DNA from 3 places in the Streptomyces sp. NPDC015242 genome. Region 2 is predicted to be linked to each of the others. Evidence: riboswitches for the same ligand, from Rfam matches in the RefSeq annotation. Region 2 holds a riboswitch; each other region holds the start of a gene.

Region 1 (5,488 bases), on a different contig from region 2:
CCGAAGGACACCGCGTTCGCCTACATCGGCAACGACGGCGACAAGGCCAGCAACCCGTTCGCCGGGCAGCTGAAGAAGAACGCCGTGTGGACCTCCCTGCCGTTCGTGAAGGCGGGCGACGTGCACCGGCTGCCCGACGGCATCTGGATGTTCGGCGGTCCCGGCTCGATGGAGGCGTACATCGACGCCCTCGTCGAAGCGCTGACGAAGTAACGCCCGTCATGGCCGTCACCGAAGCGCCCCCCGCCGTCCGTCCCCCGGCGGCCGCGTCCCGGACGGGTGCGGCCGCGGTGACGGCCGGGCTCGTCCTCCTCGTCGCCGCCCTCGCGGTCGTCGACATCACCCAGGGCACCGCCGCCGTCGGGCCGGCGCAGGTTTTCAAGGCCCTGACCGGGCAGGCCGATCCGGCCGACGCGTCCGTGGTGATCGCCTCACGGCTGCCGCGGATGACCGCGGGCGTCCTGGTCGGCGTCGTCCTCGGCATCGCGGGCGCCGTGCTCCAGGCCGTCAGCCGCAACGTGCTCGCCTCGCCCGACACCCTCGCGGTGAACGCCGGCTCGTACCTGGCGCTCGGGCTGGCCGGCGCGACCGGCGTCTCCCTGCCGCTGCTCGCCTCCTCGGGCGTGGCCTTCGCGGGCGGGCTGCTGGCCGCGGCCGTGGTGCTCGCCCTGTCCGGCCTCGGCACGGGCACCGTACGGCTGGTCCTGGCCGGCACCGCGCTCGCGCTGGGCCTGAACTCCCTGACGGAAGGGCTCCTGCTGCTGTTCCCGCAGCAGACGGAGGGCCTCTACCAGTGGAACCAGGGCAGCATCGGCCAGAACGGCTTCGACGGCGTCCTGCAGATGCTGCCCGTCGCCCTCGTGGGGCTCGCCGGGCTGCTGCTGGTCGCCCGGCGGGTCGACGCGCTCGCCCTCGGCGACGACGCGGCGCGCGGCCTCGGCGTCCCGGTGCACGCCACCCGGGTCACGGTGGTGGTGCTCGCGGCGCTGCTGTCCGCGGCGGCCGTCACGCTCGCCGGGCCGCTCGGCTACGTCGGGCTCTGCGCGCCCGCCCTGGTCCGGCCGCTCGCCCGCCGGTTCCGCGGCTTCACCCGCGCGCGGGCGGCGCTGCCCGCGGCCGGGCTGGCCGGGGCCGCGTTGGTGCTCGGCTCCGACGTGCTGCTGCGGGCCCTGATCCCCGCCGACACCGCCGTCGGCGTGCCCACCGGCATCGTCACCAGCCTGGTCGGCGCCGTGTTCCTGGTGGCGACGGCGCTGCGGCTGCGGGACACGGCCGGGGTGGAGCCACCGGACCGGCTGCGCATCCCCGGCCGCACGGCGTACCTGGCCACGGCGGCCGCCCTGGCCGCCGTCGTCGTCGGCGCCGCCCTCGCCGGTGTGCTGCTGGGCGACAGCAAGCTCCTGCTCGGGGACGTCGCCAACTGGGCGCAGGGGCGGGCCGGCCGGACCGTCTCCTTCGTCCTGGACACCCGGGTGCCGCGGGTGCTCGCCGCGCTGTGCGCGGGCGCCGCCCTCGCGCTGGCCGGCACGCTGGTGCAGGCCGTGACCCGCAATCCGCTGGCGGAACCCGGGGTGCTGGGGGTCTCGGGCGGCGCCGCGCTGGGTGCCGTGCTGCTCGTGACCACCGTGCCCGCCGCCGGCTCCTGGGGCGTCGCCTCGGCGGCGTTCGCCGGAGCGGCGCTGGCCTCCGCCCTCGTGTTCGGGCTCGCCGCCCGGGGCGGCTACCAGCAGAGCCGGCTGGTCCTCGTCGGCATCGGCGTGGCGGCCGGATCGACGGCCCTGATCAGCCTGCTCATCGTGCTCACCGACCCGTTCAACGCCACGAAGGCGCTGACCTGGCTGTCCGGTTCGACGTACGGGCGGACCACGGCGGACGTCGTGCCCGTCGCGCTCGTGCTGGCCCTGGGCCTGGCCGTCGCGGTCGCCCGGCGCACCGAGCTGGACCTCGTCTCGCTGGACGGGGACACCCCGCGCCTGCTCGGACTGGGGCTGCCCCGGGCCCGGCTCGGCTTCCTGGTGGTGGGCGTGCTGCTGGCGGCGACCGCCGTGGCCTCGGCCGGCACCATCGGCTTCGTCGGTCTCGTCGCGCCGCACGCGGCCCGGGCCCTGGTGGGCCGGCGGCACGTGCGGGTGGTGCCGGTCGCCGTGCTGCTCGGCGCCGCGCTCGTCTGCACGGCCGATCTCGTCGGCCGTACGGTGATCGCCCCGGCCCAGCTGGGCGCCGGTCTGATGACGGCCGTGATCGGCACCCCGTACTTCCTGTGGCTGCTGATCCGCGGCCGCCGGGCGGCCTGAGCCGGTGTCAGGGGCGGTCCCCGTCCCGCCGCGCCCGGGGGCTGAAGACGTACAGTCCGAGGATGTCCGGCAGCGGGGCCACGCCCGGGCCGCCGGCCCGGACCCAGGAGACGACGTCCTCGGTGGCGGCCGGGTCGTTGAGCAGACCGAGCCAGACGGGCCGGGCTCCCGCGGCCCGGCCCGCGGCCGAGGGCTGCACGACGACCACGTTGGCCTGGTCGCAGACGTCCAGGCAGTCGGAGATCCGCACGGGTGCCGCCGCGCGCAGGCGCTCGGTCTGGGCCGCGTGGTCGACGCCGGTCACCTTGGGGCTGCCGCAGCAGCAGTCCCGGCAGACGACGACACGGCACGGCGGGGATCCGCCCGGGGTCTCGTCCAGGGGGTCGCCGGCCGGCGTCGCGGGCATGCCGCACCTGCCCTCTCTCCGGGGAGATCCGCCCCGGTGGTCCGTGGAGGAGGCGACCGCGTGAGTCTCCTGGCTCTCGGGTCGCCGCAGGTCCCGGCCTTCCCACCCGCGCGCGGGCAGTGGCCTGTCGGGACCGGCTCGCCGATCACAGTGGCGGGACCGCGCCGGATTCACACCGGCTTCCTCGTCCGCCGTCGCCTTCGTCGCCGGTCATCATTCCACGGGGCCGTGACCCGGCCGGGACCGCCTGAGCGGGTTCGGCAGCGGCAGGTAGCGGGCGTCGGCGCCGTCCGCTCCCGTCCAGCGCAGCAGCAGGTTCGTCTTGGCGGGCAGCGTCGGGGAGGCGAGCAGGGCCGGGATCTCCGGCAGGTCGTGCCGGGCGAGTTCGCGGCGGGCGGCGGGCCAGGGGTCGAACCCGGGCCGGCGCTCGGCGAGGGCCCCGGCGATCTCGGTGAGGTGGTTGACGACCAGGCAGTACACCAGCCGCTCCCAGCCGGCGGCGCGCCCCACGTCCGGCAGCAGTTTCACGCCCTCGGCGTCCCGGTACAGCACCTGCACCGGCATGCCGTCGGCGTCCACGGCGACGAGCGTGTTCTGCAGATGGGCCTCGACGACCACGCCGTGCCCCGCGAAGGCCGCCAGGACCGGGGGCACGGCGTGCGCGAGGTACGCCTCCCACCAGGCCTCCGGGTCGGTGACGCGGTCGAGCGGGTTGCCGTCGAAGCCCTCGACGAGCCCCGCGGCGAGCAGCGGGGTCGCCCCGGGCACGAGGCGGCCGGCGAAGCCGTCGCGGACCAGGACGGCCAGGGCCTCGAAGGCGAAGTCCGCGGTGCGGTACCCGCGGTCGGCGAGCCAGCCGGGCGGGCCGTCGCAGGCGGCGAGGGCCGCGCCCGTGGCCGTGTCGGTCCGGCGCAGGGCGAGCAGGTCGTGGCGCCACAGCCGGCGGATGTCGTTGGTGATGCGCACGTCCAGGCTGAACTTCAGGAACAGGTCCCGCCCGGGGGCGTAGACGGTGCGGATCGCGGCCGTCGGCCAGGTGTCGAAGGCCGTGGTGCCGAGCCGGAGCAGTCTGCCGTCCGCGAAGGCGGGGGCCAGCTCACGGGCGGCCAGGCCGAGCTGCCAGGGGTGGGCCGGGAGCAGCCGGTAGCCGGGCGGGGCTGTGCCGAGGGCGTCGAGGGCGGAGGTGTCGCCGTCCTCGGCGACGGTGTCCTCGCGCACCCCGAGCAGCACCAGCGGGAAGCGGGCGTACGCCTCGGGCGCGTACGGCAGCCAGGACGCGGCGGGGCCGCCGCCGCGGGCCTTGGGGGCCGGGTGGTGGGTGTGGCCGGTGAGCAGGCACTGCTCGGACCGCTGGTAGAGGTCCGCGGGCGGCGCCGCCCCGGCCCGGGCGGCCAGGAGCGCGGCCACGACGTCCCGGCTGTCCCTCATCTCGGCGGGCAGGTCGGGGTTGGCCAGCCCGGTGCGCCGGCGCAGTTCCCCGGCGACCAGGTCGACGAGTGCGGTGTGGCCGAGGCGCTGCCAGGCGCCCGCCACCTCGACCTCGGGCTCGGCGGGCCGCCGGGTTCCGCGCACGCGCAGCAGGCGGTCGCCGCCGGGCAGGTGGTGGACGCGGTGGGCGCCCTCCTCGCGCACCGGCCGGGCGACCTCGCGCAGCAGGCAGTTGAGCAGGGGCACGGCGGCGTACGCGTCGGCGAGAGCGGCGATGGCCGGGTCGTCACCGTGGGCCGAGTCGTCGTCGGCGGGCGGGGGCATGAGGTCCACGCGTTCCACTCGTCCCTACGGTCCTTCCAGCGTTCCCGGGCGGGGATGATCAGTATGCAGGTCGTCGCCGTTCCGCTGTGACGCCCTATTCGTACCCGAGGAGTCCGCCCGTGCACCGTCCCTCCAGCGCCGAGACCGAGGTCGCCGACGAGCTGTCCGTCGTACGGCCCGGGCTCCTGCCGCGGTACGAGGCCGAACTGCCCGGCGCCCGGGCGGCCGTGCTGTCCCGCCTGTGGCGCGGCCTCACGCATGATCCGCTGCCCTGGGTGACAGGCGTGGAGCGGGGCCGGGACGGTGTGACCCTGCTGCTGGCCGACGGGCGCCGGCTGCACGGTCCGCTGCCGGATCCGTACGCGACCGGGGCGTACGTCAGGGCCGTGCGGCTCGACGGGACGGAGTACGGCGATCCGGCGCTGCTGGTGAGCGTCCTCGGCGTCCCGCACTCCGCCTCCTTCGCGGCCGAACTCGGGCACAGCGTCGCCTCGCTGGCGCTGTCGCGGGCCGGGCGGGAGAGCGCTCGGGGGGCGTGGCCGGAGCGGGACTGGGAGTGGGAGCAGCGGATCGTCGACGGGCACCCGTTCCACCCGGCCTGCCGCTCCCGGCCCGGTTTCTCGGTCGCCGAGCAGCTCGCCTACGGGCCCGAGCACCGGCCGGTGGTGCAGCTGGAGCTGGTACCGGTGCCGGCGGCGGAGTGCCTGGTCACCGGCGTGTGGCCGGACGAGCTGCGGGAGGGCGGGCGTCTGGTGCTGCCCGTACACCCCTGGCAGGCGGCGCACGTGCTGAAGCGGGCCGGCGAGGAACGCCGCCCCGGGCATCCGCTGATGAGCCTGCGCACGCTCGCCCTGCCCGGCGGGCCGCACGTCAAGACCTCGCTGAGCGCCCGCCTGACCTCCTCGGTGCGGGACATCTCGCTGCCGTCGGTGGCCGCCTCCGCGCTGCTGTCGGACTTCGCCGAGGTCACGGCGGCGCGCACGGACGGGTTGCTGCACGTCACCCGCACCCTGGGCGCGGCGGCGGCCGGCTCCCC
Region 2 (5,488 bases):
CCTTGGTGGCGCCGCGCCGCGCCGCATGGACGGGACGCCGCGCCGGCAGGACGCCGCACGAGCGGGACGCCGCTCAGTGCAGCGTGCCCAGGTACCGCACGTGGGGCACCCCGTCGGGCCCGTCCGCCTGGACGCGGGCCCGCACCCCGTACACCTCGGCGATGAGCTCCTCCGTGAGGACGTCCGCCGGTGTGCCGCCCGCGACGACCCGCCCCGCGCACAGCACGACGACCCGGTCGCAGTACATCGCCGCGAGGTTGAGGTCGTGCAGGGCGACGACGGTGGTGACCGGCAGCCGGTTGACCAGGGCGAGCAGGTCGAGCTGGTGGTGGATGTCGAGGTGGTTGGTGGGCTCGTCCAGGAGGAGCTCGCGGGGTTCCTGGGCGAGCGCGCGGGCGATCTGCACGCGCTGGCGTTCACCGCCCGACAGGGTGTGCCAGAGCCGGCCCGCGCGGTCGGCGAGGCCGGTGCGTTCCAGGGCGTCCCGCACGGCTCGCTCGTCCTCCGCCGAGGCGGGCGTCCAGGGCCGCCGGTGCGGGATGCGGCCGAGCCGTACGACGTCCTGGACGGTCAGCTCGGTCTGGGTGTCCGACTGCTGGGCCACGACGGCGAGGCGGCGGGCGACCGTGCGCCGGGGCAGGTCGTCCAGCGGCGTGCCGTCGAGGGTGACGACCCCGGCGGTCGGCGTGAGCAGTCCGGCCAGCAACCGCAGAAGCGTGGACTTGCCCGAGCCGTTGGGGCCGAGGACGCCGAGGGTGGAACCGGGTTCCGGCGCGAGGACGACACCGTCGAGGACGAGCCGCCCGCCGGCAAGCCGCCCGACCCGCTCGGCCCGCAACCCACCGGTCCCCCGGACGGCCGCCGTTCCGCCGACACCCCGGTCGGCCCGCGACCCACCGGTCCCCCGGCCGGCCCGCGACCCACGGGCATCCCGCTCGGTCCGCGACCCGCCCGCATCCCGGCCGGTCCGCAACCCACCGCCATCGCCGCCCGCATCCCGGCCGGCCCTCAGCCCGCCGCCATCGCCGCCGGCCCCCTCCGCCCCCGACCCCCCGGCACCCCGGCCGGTTCGCCCGGGCGGCCGGCCCCCGGCGTCCGCCGCTGTCCGCTCCCCGCTCACCGCGTCCGCCTCGTCCGGTACAGCACGGCCACGAACGCCGGCACCCCGATGAGCGAGGTCACCACACCCACCGGCACCTCCCGCGGCTCCAGCACCGTCCGGGCCAGCGTGTCGACCCACACCAGGAAGACCGCGCCGGCCAGTGCCGTGACGGGCAGCAGCCGGGCGTGCCCGGGCCCGGACAGCGCGCGGGCCGCGTGCGGCAGGACCAGGCCGACGAAGCCGATCGCCCCGGCCGAGCTGACCAGCGCCGCGGTGAGCAGGGCCGTGACGCACAGCAGCACCAGACGGGTGCGGGCCACGGACACGCCCAGCGCGGCCGCCGCCTCCTGCCCGAAGGCGAAGGCGTCGAGGGTGCGGGCGTGGGCGAGGCACACCACCAGGGCCACGGCCAGCGCGGCCAGGCACAGCCACACGTCGGTCCAGCCCACGCCGCCGAGGGAGCCGAGGAGCCAGAACAGCACGCCCCGGGTCGTCTCCGCGTCGGCGGAGGTCATCACGATGAAGGAGGTGAGCGCGGAGAACAGCTGCATGGCGGCGACCCCGGCGAGGACCACCCGGTCGGTGGTGCCGCCCAGGGTGTGGCTGAGCAGCAGCACCAGCGCGAAGGAGACCAGGGCCCCGAGGAAGGCGCCCGCGGAGACGGAGACCGCTCCGCCGCCCGCGCCCAGCACGACCACGGCGACCGCGCCGGTGGAGGCGCCCGAGGAGACCCCGAGCACGAACGGGTCGGCCAGCGGGTTGCGCAGCAGCGACTGCATCACCGCCCCGCACACGGCGAGTCCGGCCCCGCACACGGCCGCGAGCAGGGTGCGCGGCAGCCGCAGCTGCCAGACGATGCCGTCCCGGATCGGCGTCAGCTCCGAGCTGCCCAGGCCGAGGTGGGCGGCCACCACGGACCACACGTCCCCGACGCGTATGTCGGCGGGGCCGATGGTGATGGCCACGGCGAGGGAGGCGACGAGTGCGACCGCTCCGGCCGCGCCGAGCGCGAGCCCGGTACCGCGGCGGGGCAGGGAGACGGCCGCCGGGCGGCCCCCGGTCTCCGGCAGCGGGTCCCGGGCGGTCACTTCACCAGCCCGAACCGGCGCAGGCCCGCGGCGACCCGTTCGACGCCCTCGACCGTGCGGATGGTCGGGTTCATGGCCTGCCCGCTGAGCAGCACGTACCGCTTGTGCCGGACCGCGTCCATGTTCTTCGTGGCCGGGTTGGACTCGAGGAAGGCGATCTTCTTCGCGGCCGACTCGGCGGTCTGCGACCTGCGGGTGAGGTCCCCGATGACGAGGACGTCGGGGTCGCGGTCGGCGACGGTCTCCCAGTTGATCTGCGGCCATTCCTGGTGCGTGTCGTCGAAGACGTTCCGCGCGCCGAGGGAGCGGGTGATGATGCCGGGCGCCCCGCAACAGCCCGCCATGTAGGGCGACTCGGAGTTGGCGAACCAGTACAGGAGGGTGACGTCGGAGGCGTCGATGCCCGCGGTGGCCTTCCGCATGCGCCGGCGCAGCGAGTCCACGAGGGCGTCGCCGCGTTCCCGCACCCCGAAGACGGCCGCCAGGTCGCGCACCTCGCCGTAGACGGCGTCCATGCCGAGGGCCTTGTCGCGGGCACCGTCGCCACCGCCGGAGTTGTCCTTCCCTGCGCAGTCGGACGGGGAGACGTAGGTGGGGACGCCGAGCTTCTCGAACTGCTCGCGGGTGGCGACGCCGCCCCGGCCGAGGGTGGAGACGAAGGAGGCGGCCACGAAGTCCGGGTCCGCGTCCAGGACCCGTTCGAAGGAGGGGTTGTCGTCGGCGATGCGCGGCACCGTCGCGTTCGCCTTCGCCAGGCCCTTCATCACCGGGTCGGTCCAGGTGGCCGTGCCCGCGAGGCGGTCGGCGAGGCCGAGGGAGAGCAGGATCTCGGTGGTGCCCTGGTTGAGGGAGACGGCGCGCTCGGGCGGGGTCTCGACGCGCACCGCGTGGCCGCAGTTGTCGAGGGTGACGGCGGCCTTCGCCGGGGCGGGCTGCGGGTCGCCGCAGCCGGTGAGGAGCAGGGAGCCGGCCGCGAGCAGCACGGCGGCACGGGCGGATGGGGCGAGGGGCACGGGGAACCAGTCCTCAGTCGTCGAGGGCCCGATCGCGGAGCCCGGTCGTACGGTGCTCCCCCGCCGCGCACCGGCCGCGGGGGCCGCCAGCAGGTCTTCGGACTCGGGTTCACCCGGATCGGAGCGCCTTCCCGGACGTCCGTAGCGGAAGTCCAGTGGCCGAGGCCCCGCCCGTCCCCCTCACCGCTGCGCGTCAGTTCCGGATTTCCACCGGATTCCCTGACCCACGTACATGGGTTCGACTGGCCTCGGCAAGCTATCACGGCGGGTTCCGGGGAATCACCGCGCGTGCCGCGTGGTTGCCGGGACAGCACCCTTTGTCCACGACGTTCTCGAGGAGGCCGCCGGTGTACGGCGACGAGGCAGCGGTCCGCAGGATTCTCACCGGGCTCGGCGACACCTGGGCCGTGGTGGGCCTGTCGTCGAACCGGCAGCGCGCGGCGTACGGGGTCGCGGCCGTGCTCCAGCGCTTCGGCAAGCGGGTGGTGCCGGTGCACCCGAAGGCCGAGACGGTGCACGGCGAGCAGGGTTACGCGAGCCTGGCGGACATTCCCTTCGACGTGGACGTCGTGGACGTCTTCGTCAACAGCGAGCTGGCGGGCGCCGTCGCGGACGAGGCGGTCGCCAAGGGCGCGAAGGGCGTCTGGTTCCAGCTGGGGGTCCTCGACGAGGCGGCGTACGAGCGGACCCGGGCCGCGGGTCTCGAGATGGTGATGGACCGCTGCCCGGCGATCGAGATCCCGCGGCTCGGGCGGTGACCGGCGCGGCTGCTCGCCGCCGGGCCCTGAGGCGGTGCGCCCTTCCGGCCGCGGCGGGGGTGCCCGCCCCCTGACGCCGCCTCCATAATGAGCGGCATGGCCGACCTCCCCCTGCCCGCGAACTCCGGCGCATCCGAACGCTTTCCGGTCGTCGTGGTGGGCGCCGGCCCCGCCGGACTGACGGTGGGCAACATCCTGCGGGCCGCCTCGGTGGACTGCCTGGTACTGGAGACGGAGACCCGGGAGTTCATCGAGCAGCGGCCCCGGGCCGGGGTCATCGAGGAGTGGGCCGTGCGCGCCCTGGAGAAGCGCGGTCTGGCCCGCAACCTGCTCGACCGGGCGGAGCTGCACAGCGCGTGCGAGTTCCGCTTCGGCGGGGAGCGCTACCGCTTCTCCTACGGCGAGCTGACGGGCAGCCACCACTTCGTCTATCCGCAGCCGCTGCTGGTGACGGACCTGGTCCGGGAGTACGCCGACGTGCGCGGCGGGCGGATCCGCTTCGGCGTGAGCGACGTCCGGCTCCACGACCTCGGCTCCGACCGGCCGTCGGTCTCGTACGTCTGTCCCGACACGGGTGAACGGCGGGTGGTCCGGGCGGACTTCGTCGCCGGGTGCGACGGGGCGCGCGGGGTGAGCCGGGCGTCACTGCCCCCGGAGCGGGTGCGCATCGCCCGGCACGACTACGGCATCGGCTGGCTGGCGCTGCTCGCCGAGGCCCCGCCGTCCGCGGACTGCGTGCTGTTCGGCTGTCACGCCCGCGGGTTCGCCGGGCAGATGCCGCGCAGCCCCGAGGTGACCCGCTACTACCTCCAGTGCCCGCCGGGCGACGACCCCGGCAACTGGCCGCACGACCGGGTCTGGGCGGAGCTGCGGGAGCGGCTCGGGGCGTCCGGGGCGCCCCCGCTGACGGAGGGCCGGCTGATCGAGAAGCGCGTGCTGGACATGCACGACTACGTGGTCGAGCCGATGGTGCACGGCCGGCTGTTCCTCGCGGGCGACGCGGCCCATCTGGTCGCCCCCATCGCCGCCAAGGGCATGAATCTCGCCCTGCACGACGCCTTCCTGCTCGGTGACGCCCTGGTGGACCACCTGACCCGGGGCGAGGACGGCGGCCTGGCCGGCTACGCCGAGGCGTGCCTGCGGCGCGTGTGGGACTACCAGGAGTTCTCGCAGTGGCTGTCCGAGGTGTACCACGGCACGGCGGCGGGCGATCCGTTCCGCGCGGGCACCACGCTGGCCCGGCTGCGCCGCCTGTTCACCTCACCCGTCGCGGCGGCGGCCTTCGCCGAGCAGTACCTCGGGACGGCCGCGCGCTACTGACTCAGTCGTGCGGAGGCCGGTCGCCGATCCGGTGGTCGGCCACGTTCAGTGCCTCGTCCACGAGCCGGCGCAGATGACCGTCGTGGAGTGAATAGACGACCCGGCGGCCCTCCTTCCGCGTGTTCACCAGGCCCGCGAGACGCAGGCGCGCCAGGTGCTGGCTGACGGCGGGCCGGGCCGCCCCGCACGCCTCGGTGAGGGTCGTGA
Region 3 (5,488 bases), on a different contig from region 2:
GCGAACTGCAGCTCGGCCTCGACGGCCTCGCGGAGCATGTCCGTCACCTCCTGCCGGAGCCGGTCGTCGAAGAGCTCCGGCTCCTCCTTGCGGACGGTGTCGACGACGTCGAACGCGAACGACATGTGCATGGTCTCGTCGCGGAACACCCAGTTGGTGCCGGTGGCGAGACCGTGCAGCAGCCCCCGGCTGCGGAACCAGTACACGTAGGCGAAGGCGCCGTAGAAGAACAGGCCCTCGATGCACGCGGCGAAGCAGATCAGATTGAGCAGGAAGCGGCGCCGGTCCGCCTGTGACTCCAGCCGGTCCAGCTTCTCGACCGAGTCCATCCACCGGAAGCAGAACTCCGCCTTCTCGCGGATGGACGGGATGTTCTCCACCGCCGCGAAGGCCGCCGCCCGGTCCTCCGGGTCGGGCAGGTAGGTGTCGAGCAGCGTCAGATAGAACTGGACGTGCACGGCCTCCTCGAACAACTGACGGCTCAGGTACAGCCGCGCCTCGGGGGAGTTGATGTGCTTGTACAGCGTCAGCACCAGGTTGTTCGCGACGATCGAGTCGCCCGTCGCGAAGAACGCCACCAGCCGGCCGATGAGGTGCTGCTCCGCGGGGGAGAGCTTGGCGAGGTCGGCGACGTCCGAGTGGAGGTCGACCTCCTCCACGGTCCAGGTGTTCTTGATGGCGTCCCTGTAGCGCTCGTAGAAGTCCGGGTAGCGCATGGGGCGCAGGGTCAGCTCGAAGCCGGGGTCGAGGAGATTCTGGGTGCTGGGCATTACTGGCAGGCCTCGCAGGACTCGGGGTTTTCCAGGGAGCAGGCGACCGCTTCGGGGTCGGGGGTGGCCTGCACGGGGACGGTGGCCCGGGCGGCGCGGGCGATGCGGGTCGCCGGGCGCGAGCGCAGGTAGTACGTGGTCTTCAGCCCGGACTTCCAGGCGTAGGCGTACATCGAGGAGAGCTTGCCGATGGTCGGCGTCTCCAGGAACAGGTTCAGGGACTGCGACTGGTCCAGGAACGGGGTCCTGGCCGCCGCCATGTCGATCAGGCCGCGCTGCGGGATCTCCCAGGCGGTGCGGTAGAGGGCGCGCACGTCCTCGGGGATCCAGCCGAAGCCCTGCACCGAGCCGTTGGCCTCGCGCAGTGCCTCGCGGGTGCGGGCGTCCCACACGCCGAGCCGCTTGAGCTCGTCCACCAGGTAGGAGTTGACCTGGAGGAACTCGCCGGACAGCGTCTCGCGCTTGAACAGGTTGGACACCTGCGGCTCGATGCACTCGTACACGCCCGCGATGGAGGCGATGGTGGCGGTGGGCGCGATGGCGAGCAGCAGCGAGTTGCGCAGGCCGGTCGTGGCGATCCGCTCGCGCAGGGCCGCCCAGCGTTCGGGCCAGGTCAGCTCCACGTCGTAGTGGTCGGGGTGCAGCACGCCCCGGGCCGTACGCGTCTTCTCCCAGGCGGGCAGCGGGCCGTTGCGCTCGGCGAGGTCGGCGGAGGCCTCGTAGGCGGCGAGCATGACGCGCTCGGCGAGGCGGGTGGACAGGGCCTTCGCCTCGGGCGAGTCGAAGGGCAGGCGCAGCTGGAAGAAGACGTCCTGCAGACCCATCGCGCCGAGGCCGACCGGGCGCCAGCGGGCGTTGGAGCGGCCCGCCTGCTCGGTCGGGTAGAAGTTGATGTCGACGACCCGGTCGAGGAACGTCACGGCCGTGCGGACGGTCTCGTCCAGGCGCTCCCAGTCGATGTCCCCGCCGGTCACGAACGCGCCGAGGTTGACCGAGCCGAGGTTGCAGACCGCCGTCTCGCCGTCGCTGGTCACCTCCAGGATCTCGGTGCAGAGGTTGGAGGAGTGGACGACGTGGCCCGGCTCGGCGGTCTGGTTGGCGGTGCGGTTGGCGGCGTCCTTGAAGGTCATCCAGCCGTTGCCGGTCTGCGCGAGGGTGCGCATCATCCGGCCGTACAGCTCGCGCGCGGGCAGCGTCTTGCGCGCCAGGCCCTTCGCCTCGGCGGCCCGGTAGGCGGTGTCGAACTCCTCGCCCCACAGGTCCACCAGCTCGGGCACGTCCGCGGGGGAGAACAGCGACCACTGCGCGTCGGCGTTCACCCGGCGCATGAACTCGTCCGGGACCCAGTGCGCGAGGTTGAGGTTGTGCGTGCGGCGGGCGTCCTCGCCGGTGTTGTCGCGCAGTTCCAGGAACTCCTCGATGTCGGAGTGCCAGGTCTCCAGGTAGACCGCGGCGGCGCCCTTGCGGCGGCCGCCCTGGTTCACGGCGGCGACCGAGGCGTCGAGGGTCTTCAGGAACGGGACGATGCCGTTGGAGTGGCCGTTCGTGCCGCGGATCAGCGAACCCCGGGCCCGGACGCGGGAGTAGGCGATGCCGATGCCGCCGGCGTGCTTCGACAGGCGGGCGACCTGGTGGTAGCGGTCGTAGATGGAGTCCAGCTCGTCCTTGGGGGAGTCGAGCAGGTAGCAGGACGACATCTGGGGGTGCCGGGTGCCGGAGTTGAACAGGGTGGGGGAGGAGGGGAGGTAGTCGAGGCGGCTCATCAGCCGGTAGAGGGCGGCGACTTCGTCCACGGCCCGTGCGGTGTCGTCCTCGGCGAGGCCGCTCGCCACGCGCAGCAGGAAGTGCTGGGGCGTCTCGATCACCTTGCGGGTGAGGGGGTGGCGCAGCAGGTAGCGGCTGTGCAGGGTGCGCAGGCCGAAGTAGCCGAAGCGGTCGTCGGCGGTGGTGTCGATCAGGGCGTCGAGCCGGGCCGCGTGCACCCGGACGAACTCGGCGGTGCGGTCGGCGATGAGCCCCTCGCGGTGCCCCACGGCGACCGACTCCGTGAACGACGAGACGCCCTGGGAGGCGGCCTCGGCGCGGATGCCGATGGTCAGCAGCCGGGCGGCCAGCCGGGAGTAGGCGGGGTCCTCGGAGATGAGACCGGCGGCCGCCTCGGTGGCCAGCTCGCGCAACTCCGCCTCGTCGGCCCGCGCCGACCGGCCGCGCAGGGCGGCGGCGGCGACCCGGCCGGGGTCGGCGTCGGGGAGGTCGGCGGTCAGTTCGGTCAGGGTCCGCAACAGGGCGGCACCGGGAGCGTCGTGCGCTTCTTCCGCGGGTTCTTCGGCGGCTGAGACCGGATCGGCTGGCGCGATGGTCACGTGGGGCTCTCCCTCGCTCGGCACGGGGCCTCGTCGAGGGCAGGGGGCAGCACACGAGCGCACGCGGCGTCGCGTCCACCGGCCCATTCCACGAGGCCCGGACGTCAGGCACACCGGCCGGGTGGCCGGGCGCACTGTCGGCAGGTCCTCGGACTGACGCCCATACCGCGTGAAAGGGCATGGGTACACCGTTGCGGGACAGTTCCGGATTCGCACCGGATTCCCCTGCGGCGACAGCGAGCATGAGCATACATCTTGTGCCGGGTTCGATCGGCACCCCCAGATGTTGTGTCGCGCTGGTTTCAGAGCGTCAGCTGGTAGGTGTGCAGAGTGATCTCCGGCAGGCGCGGGACGGGCACCGGGCGAACGACGGCGGGCCGCCGTGAGGTGTGCTCACGGCGGCCCGCTGCGGGTCGTTCGTCGTGCGGGGCGCGGTGCCGGGCGCCCCAAAGGTCAGTGCGAGGAACCGGCGGTGGCGGGCGGCAGTTCGACCTGCACCCCCGGGTCGCCCGCGTCGGCCGTGTAGTCCTCCGGCTTGGTCTCGTCGACGCCGTCGGGGGCCTTCAGGGCCTTGAGGACGAACGTCAGGACCACCGTCACCACCACGTTCAGCACGAACGCCGTGAGGCCGATGTAGCCGATCTCGCCGATGCCGGGGATCTCCTTGGAGGAGCCGCCGAAGTGCTTCTGCGTCGGCGAGGCGACCCCGTACGCGGCGACCGTGCCGTAGACCATGCCGACCGCCCAGCCCGCGAGCAGCGCCCAGCGGTGGAACCAGCGCGTGAACAGGCCGCCGACCAGGGCCGGGAAGGTCTGCAGGATCCAGATACCGCCGAGCAGCTGGAAGTTGATGGCGACCGTCTTGTCCATCGTCAGCACGAAGGCCAGGGCGCCCACCTTCACCAGCAGGGACACCAGCTTGGAGACCTTGGTCTCCTGCGCGGGCGTGGCGTCCGGCTTGATGAAGTCCTTGTAGATGTTGCGCGTGAACAGGTTCGCGGCCGCGATGGACATGATGGCCGCCGGCACCAGCGCGCCGATGCCGATCGCCGCGAACGCCACACCGGCGAACCAGTCCGGGAACATCGTCTCGAACAGCTGCGGGATCGCCAGCTGCCCGTTCTGCACCTTGATGCCGGCCGCGATCGCCATGAACCCGAGCAGCGCCAGCAGACCCAGCATCAGCGAGTACAGCGGCAGGATCGTGGTGTTGCGGCGGATCACCTCACGGCTCTTGGAGGACAGCGTCGCCGTGATGGAGTGCGGGTACATGAACAGCGCCAGCGCGGAGCCCAGCGCCAGCGTGGCGTAGGTCCACTGGCCCGCCTCGGGCGGTGTCAGCGCACCGCGCGGCGCGCCCGTCGCCGGGTTGGTCTGGCTGAACGCGTCGCCCGCCTTGGCGAAGATGTCGTCGAACCCGCCCAGCTTGATCGGGATGTAGATGATCGCCACCGCGATGACGATGTAGATCAGCGTGTCCTTCACGAACGCGATGAGCGCGGGCGCCCGCAGACCCGACGAGTACGTGTAGGCCGCCAGCACACCGAAGGCGATCAGCAGCGGCAGGTCCTTGATGAACCAGTTGGTGTTCTCACCGCCGCCGACCCCCATCACGTCCAGCACGGCCTGGATGCCGACCAGCTGGAGGGCGATGTAGGGCATCGTCGCCAGGATGCCGGTGAGCGCCACGGCCAGGGACAGGCCCTTGGAGCCGAAGCGGCCGCGCACGAAGTCGGAGGTCGTCACGTAGCCGTGCTTGTGGGAGACCGACCACAGGCGCGGCAGGAACGTGAAGATCAGCGGGTAGACCAGGATCGTGTAGGGCACCGCGAAGAAGCCCGCCGCTCCCGCCGCGTAGATCGCCGCCGGCACGGCCACGAAGGTGTACGCCGTGTACAGGTCGCCGCCGAGCAGGAACCAGGTGATCCAGGTGCCGAACGAGCGGCCGCCCAGGCCCCATTCGTCCAGGCTGTGCTCGTTCTCGGCCTTGCGCCAGCGCGCGGCGAGGAAGCCCATGACCGTGACGGCCAGGAAGAAGAAGATGAAGACGGCGAGTGCGACGCCGTTCACGCCGTCCTTCACTCCGACGCACCGCCCTTCGCGGCCGAGCGGGCGCGCTGGTCACGCTGCCACAGCTTGAAGGCGATCATCGTCAGCGCCGTGGAGATCAGCACCCAGGCCATCTGGTACCAGTAGAAGAACGGGATGCCGATGAAGGCCGGGTCGGTCTTCGCGTACGAGCCGACCCACAGCATGGCGATGAAGGGCGCTATGAGACAGACGGCGATGACGACGCGCATCGGCGTCACCACCGGCCCTCTGCTGGTTTCCGGGGGTTGCGACATCAGGCGGCTC

The links. Region 2 has a riboswitch for cobalamin ahead of ACF07N_RS00355 (ABC transporter substrate-binding protein). Riboswitches for the same ligand answer to the same signal wherever they lie in the genome.
Region 1: another riboswitch for cobalamin. It lies ahead of ACF07N_RS18055 ((2Fe-2S) ferredoxin domain-containing protein); the one in region 2 lies ahead of ACF07N_RS00355 (ABC transporter substrate-binding protein).
Region 3: another riboswitch for cobalamin. It lies ahead of ACF07N_RS07755 (ribonucleoside-diphosphate reductase subunit alpha); the one in region 2 lies ahead of ACF07N_RS00355 (ABC transporter substrate-binding protein).

The regions. Positions count from the first base shown of each region.
Region 1 is NZ_JBIBUF010000005.1:43,333-48,820, forward strand. Features, by position in the region: gene ACF07N_RS18045 (ABC transporter substrate-binding protein) at 1-213, shown strand, start outside; gene ACF07N_RS18050 (iron ABC transporter permease) at 222-2,294, shown strand; gene ACF07N_RS18055 ((2Fe-2S) ferredoxin domain-containing protein) at 2,302-2,700, opposite strand; cobalamin riboswitch at 2,763-2,888, opposite strand; gene ACF07N_RS18060 (IucA/IucC family protein) at 2,914-4,470, opposite strand; gene ACF07N_RS18065 (IucA/IucC family protein) at 4,572-5,488, shown strand, end outside.
Region 2 is NZ_JBIBUF010000001.1:68,139-73,626, reverse strand. Features, by position in the region: gene ACF07N_RS00365 (ABC transporter ATP-binding protein) at 74-838, opposite strand; gene ACF07N_RS00360 (FecCD family ABC transporter permease) at 1,117-2,136, opposite strand; gene ACF07N_RS00355 (ABC transporter substrate-binding protein) at 2,187-3,203, opposite strand; cobalamin riboswitch at 3,274-3,465, opposite strand; gene ACF07N_RS00350 (CoA-binding protein) at 3,551-3,961, shown strand; gene ACF07N_RS00345 (4-hydroxybenzoate 3-monooxygenase) at 4,058-5,281, shown strand; gene ACF07N_RS00340 (ArsR/SmtB family transcription factor) at 5,283-5,488, opposite strand, start outside.
Region 3 is NZ_JBIBUF010000002.1:511,057-516,544, reverse strand. Features, by position in the region: gene ACF07N_RS07760 (ribonucleotide-diphosphate reductase subunit beta) at 1-770, opposite strand, end outside; gene ACF07N_RS07755 (ribonucleoside-diphosphate reductase subunit alpha) at 770-3,133, opposite strand; cobalamin riboswitch at 3,255-3,413, opposite strand; gene mctP (monocarboxylate uptake permease MctP) at 3,587-5,215, opposite strand; gene ACF07N_RS07745 (DUF3311 domain-containing protein) at 5,212-5,478, opposite strand.